One region of the Actinoplanes awajinensis subsp. mycoplanecinus genome, then DNA from elsewhere that is predicted to be linked to it. Evidence: riboswitches for the same ligand, from Rfam matches in the RefSeq annotation. Region 1 holds a riboswitch; the other holds the start of a gene.

The links. Region 1 has a riboswitch for glycine ahead of gcvP (aminomethyl-transferring glycine dehydrogenase). Riboswitches for the same ligand answer to the same signal wherever they lie in the genome.
Region 2: another riboswitch for glycine. It lies ahead of gcvT (glycine cleavage system aminomethyltransferase GcvT); the one in region 1 lies ahead of gcvP (aminomethyl-transferring glycine dehydrogenase).

What each region holds. Positions count from the first base shown of each region.
Region 1 covers NZ_LLZH01000234.1:215,651-218,032, forward strand. The annotation lists gene gcvP (aminomethyl-transferring glycine dehydrogenase) at 1-917, opposite strand, end outside; glycine riboswitch at 1,014-1,120, opposite strand; gene mgrA (L-glyceraldehyde 3-phosphate reductase) at 1,180-2,175, shown strand; gene ADL15_RS23945 (nucleotidyltransferase domain-containing protein) at 2,218-2,382, shown strand, end outside.
Region 2 covers NZ_LLZH01000156.1:98,881-101,262, forward strand. The annotation lists gene gcvH (glycine cleavage system protein GcvH) at 1-187, opposite strand, end outside; gene gcvT (glycine cleavage system aminomethyltransferase GcvT) at 197-1,237, opposite strand; glycine riboswitch at 1,271-1,362, opposite strand; glycine riboswitch at 1,367-1,464, opposite strand; gene ADL15_RS18685 (MarR family winged helix-turn-helix transcriptional regulator) at 1,609-2,013, opposite strand; gene ADL15_RS18690 (TetR/AcrR family transcriptional regulator) at 2,286-2,382, shown strand, end outside.

The DNA.
Region 1 (2,382 bases):
CGGTAGGCGGGCGCGCCGTCGGCGTCCTTGCTGACACCGACCAGGCGCCCGGGCAGGCTGCGCTCCAGACCGCTGCGCACCGCCAGATAGCCGGCGTGCGGGCCGCCGAAGCCCAGGGGTACGCCGAAGCGCTGCGTCGTACCGGCCGCGATGTCCGCGCCGATCTCACCCGGTGCGCGCAGCAGAGTCAGCGCCAGCAGGTCGGCGGCGACCGTGACCAGGGCGCCCTTGGCGTGCGCCGCGGTGATCAGGTCGGCGTGGTCACGGACCGCGCCGGACGCGCCCGGGTACTGCAGGTGCAGCCCGAAATACTCCTCGGGCAGCGCGTCGCCGGCGTCCAGGTCGACGAGCGTGACCTCGATCCCGAGGGGCTCGGCCCGGGTACGCAGCACCGCCAGGGTCTGCGGGAAGGTATCGGCGTCCACGACGTACACCGGAGTCTTGACCTTGGAGGCGCGGCGGGCGAGCGTCATGGCCTCCGCGACCGCCGTGGCCTCGTCGAGCATCGACGCGTTCGCCGTGGTCAGCCCGGTCAGGTCGGTGACCATGGTCTGGAAGTTGAGCAGCGCCTCGAGCCGGCCCTGGCTGATCTCCGGCTGGTACGGCGTGTACGCGGTGTACCAGGCCGGGCTCTCCAGCACGTTCCGCTTGATCACGGCGGGGGTGTGCGTGCCGTAGTAGCCGAGGCCGATCATCGGGGTGGCCACCGTGTTGCGGCCGGCGATCGCGCGCAGCTCGGCGATCGTCTCCTCCTCGGAGGCGCCGGCCGGCAGGTCGAGCTCACCGTGGAACCGGATCGACTCGGGGATCGCGGCATCCATCAGGGCATCGAGTGATCCGTACCCGATGGCCTTGAGCATCTCCGCCTGCTCGTCGGCCTGCGGGCCGATGTGGCGGTGGGTGAACGACGACGTCATAGGGGCAGCTCCCGGGCGTTGAGAAGGTCGACACGCAACCTCCCCCTCTGTCATACCCAGCCCTTCACGTTCGAAAGACGGAGCACTTCAGAGTCGCCTGCCCACGCGGTCCTTTTGCCTGAAAGTTTCCGGGGAGGATTTGCCTCTTCGGCGCCGACGGACCCTGACAGAATCAGGACCCAGGTCTCTCCCGCGCGGGTGTAGCCGGCCTCACCAACCTACCAGCGGACATGACCATGATCGGCATGCCTAGGCTGGGGCTGTGACCTACACCCCTGCCGACGACCGCTACGAGTCGATGACGTACCGCCGCGCCGGGCGCAGCGGGCTCAAGCTACCCGCCATCTCCCTCGGCCTCTGGCACAACTTCGGCGACACCCGACCGGCCGACCGTCAGCGCGACATCGTGCGCCGCGCCTTCGACCTCGGGGTCACCCACTTCGACCTGGCCAACAACTACGGCCCGCCGCCGGGCAGCGCCGAGACCAACTTCGGCAGGATCCTCAACGGCGACCTCAAGCACCACCGCGACGAGCTGATCATCTCCAGCAAGGCCGGCTACACCATGTGGGACGGCCCGTACAGCGACTTCGGCTCCCGCAAGTACCTGATCAGCTCGGCGGACCAGTCGCTGAAGCGGCTCGGCGTCGAGTACGTCGACATCTTCTACCACCACCGGCCGGACCCGGAGACGCCGCTCGAGGAGACGATGAGCGCGCTCGACCAGATCGTCCGGTCCGGCAAGGCGCTCTACGTCGGCCTGAGCAACTACAAGGCCGAGCAGACCGCGCAGGCCGCCGCGATCCTGCGTGAGCTGGGCACGCCGCTGCTGATCCACCAGCCGTCGTACTCGATCCTGAACCGCTGGACCGAGCACGACAACCTGCTGGACACCCTGGAGGAGGCCGGCGCCGGAGCGATCGCGTTCAGCCCGCTGCAGCAGGGCCTGCTCACCGACCGGTACCTGGACGGCATCCCGGACGACTCGCGGATCCGCACCAGCGTGTTCCTCAACGAGAACGCCCTGGACGCGAAGACCATGGGCCGGCTGCACGCGCTGAACGACATCGCGAAGCGCCGCGGCCAGTCCCTGGCCCAGCTGGCCCTGGCCTGGGCGCTGCGCGACCCGCGGATGACCAGCCTGATCATCGGCGCGTCCAGCGTCGAACAGCTGGAGAACAACATCGCCGCGCTGGACAACCTCCCGCTGTCGCAGGAGGAGCTGGACGCCATCGACGCCACGGTCCTCGACCTGTAAACCCGTCGCTGCCCGGGCACGGGTTCAGTACCGTGCCCGGGCATGGACCTCGTCGAGAAGCACACGATCCTGGCGGTCGTCGTCGGGTCGCGCGCCTACGGCCTCGAAGGCCCGGGCAGCGACCACGACCGGCGCGGCGTCTACGCGGCGCCGACCCGGGACTTCTGGCGTCTCGACAAGCCGCCGACCCACCTGGACGGGCCCCGC
Region 2 (2,382 bases), on a different contig from region 1:
CGTAGATCTCGCTCACCGACTTGGTCGACTCGATCTCGCCGGACGGGTCGCCGGCCGTGACGGTCGTGCCCGGTTCGGGCAGCTCGACGAAGACGACGTCACCGAGCGCGTCCGCGGCGTAGGCGGTGATGCCGACCGTCGCGACCGGGTCCTCGGTCAGCCATTCGTGGTCTTTGGTGTAACGCAACGGATGCCTCTATCGCTTGTAGAAGGGGAGCGGGACGATGTCGGCTTCCTCGCGGGTGCCACGCACATCGACCAGGAGTTTCGTCAGGTTGAGGTTTTTCGCCACGTAGGCCATCGCGATCGGGTGCCCGAGCGTCGGCGACGGCGCGCCGCTGGTCACCTCGCCGACCTTGGCGCCGGTCGCCGGGTCGAGCACGGCGTGCCCGGCGCGCGGCGAACGGCGGCCCTTGGTGACCAGGCCGACCAGCACCGACTCGGGTTCGACCGCGCGCAGCGCCTCGGCGCCGACGAAGTCGCGCTTGTCCAGCGCCACCACCCGGCCCAGCCCGGCGTGCATCGGCGTGGTGCGCACGGTCAGCTCGTGGCCGTAAAGCGGCATGCCGGCTTCCAGGCGCAGCGTGTCCCGGCAGGCCAGCCCGGCCGGGGCGGCACCGGCGGCGGCCGCCCAGTCCCAGATCGCCTCGGCGTCGGCGTTCTCGCAGTAGATCTCGAAGCCGTCCTCGCCGGTGTACCCGGTCCTGGCCAGCAGCACGTCCCGGCCGGCCAGCCGCTCCGGCTTGATCGCGTAATAACGCAGGTCGGGGTGCTCGCCGACGATCGAGACGGCCTGCGGGCCCTGCACCGCGATCAGCGCCCGGTCGGCGGCGGTGATCGTCACCGGGTAGCCCCCGGAGTACTCCCCGAGCATGGCAAGCACGACCGGCGTGTTCGCGGCGTTCGCCACGACCAGGAAGTGCTGCTCGGCGAGCCGGTAGACGACCAGGTCGTCGAGGACGCCGCCGGTGGTGTGGCACAGCATGGTGTATTTGGCGCGGCCGACCGGCACCGCGGAGAGCCGCCCGACCAGGGCGTAGTCCAGGAACGCGGCGGCCTCGGGGCCGGTGACGTCGATCTGGCCCATGTGTCCCAGGTCGAACAGTCCGGCGGCTTTGCGGACCGAGTGGTGTTCGGCGACGTCACTGCCGTAACGCAGCGGCATCTCCCAGCCGGCGAAGCTGGTCAGGTTGGCGCCGAGGCGCCGGTGGACGTCGTGCAGCGCGGTGCGTCTCAACAGGGAGGCTCCTTGGTCGTCGGGCCTCCCTCGCTCTGTCACGGATGCCTGAGAGGTTCACCGCCCGGCGTCGGGCGGCTTGCACCTTGGGCGCAGCGCCCTGGGAGGGCGCTGACTTTCCAGAGTCGCCTGACCGTTGCGGTACGTGGGCCTGAGAGATTCTGAGGGAGAAGTTGCTCCTTCGGCGACCCGCCCGGTTTCGGCGAGTGCTCTCCCGCAGCGGTTGTCGCGGCGAAAATCTTCACTTGTGGCTCGGAAGCTATCAGGCCCAGCCAGCCTCATCAAGATCGACTGCCCGCAGTGCCCGTCTGTTCCCCCAGAGTTCTACCCGCCTCCCCCACCTCTAACCCACGGCGGCCACCGCTTCACCGCTAGCCGGCGCTTTCTTTCTCGCCCGCCTCGGCCAGGCGAGAAAGGGCCGGCAACGCCTGAACGATCGCCGCGCTGTCATCCGCGTCCAACTGCTCGAAGAGCCGGTCGAACGTCGCGGCATAGTGCGCGTAGGTCCGGGCCAGCAGATCCCGCCCGCCCTGGGTCACCTCGACCAGCACCCCGCGCCCGTCGTTCGGATCCGGCACCCGTCGGACCAGGGCGGACTTCTCCAACCGGCCGACCAGCTGGGTCATCCCCGGCTGCGACGCCCGGGTCAGCCGGGCCAGATCGGTCACCCGCCCCGGCCCCTCGTCGACGAGCCGGCGCAGCACCGCGAGCGCGATCGAGCTCGGGTTGTCCGGCCCTTCCAGCTGGCGCAGATAGCGAACCAGTTGCGCGAGCACCGGCAGCAACTGTGACCCACGACTTTCCCCGGCCACCATGTCCATAACCTCATTACGCATTCAGTGTCGAGCCACGGCGGCCCCACCCGCCACCGACCCCGCTGCGCGGAGGCGATCCCGGTCCACCATTGTTCCCACAGCCCCACCCGGTCTCAGCAGTCGCCTTCACCCCCGGGCCGATGCCCGGTCTTCACCGTCCCGGGCGACGATGTGGCGCCTCCCGAGGAAGTAACCTGGACGCGAACCGTTCAGCAATCCGGGAGGTGGCCGCGGTGAGCGCTGCCCCGTCCGGCCCGGGCCGGCCCCGGGATCCCGAGGTCGACCGCCGGATCACCCAGGCCGCTCTGGACGTGTTCGGCGAGGCCGGCT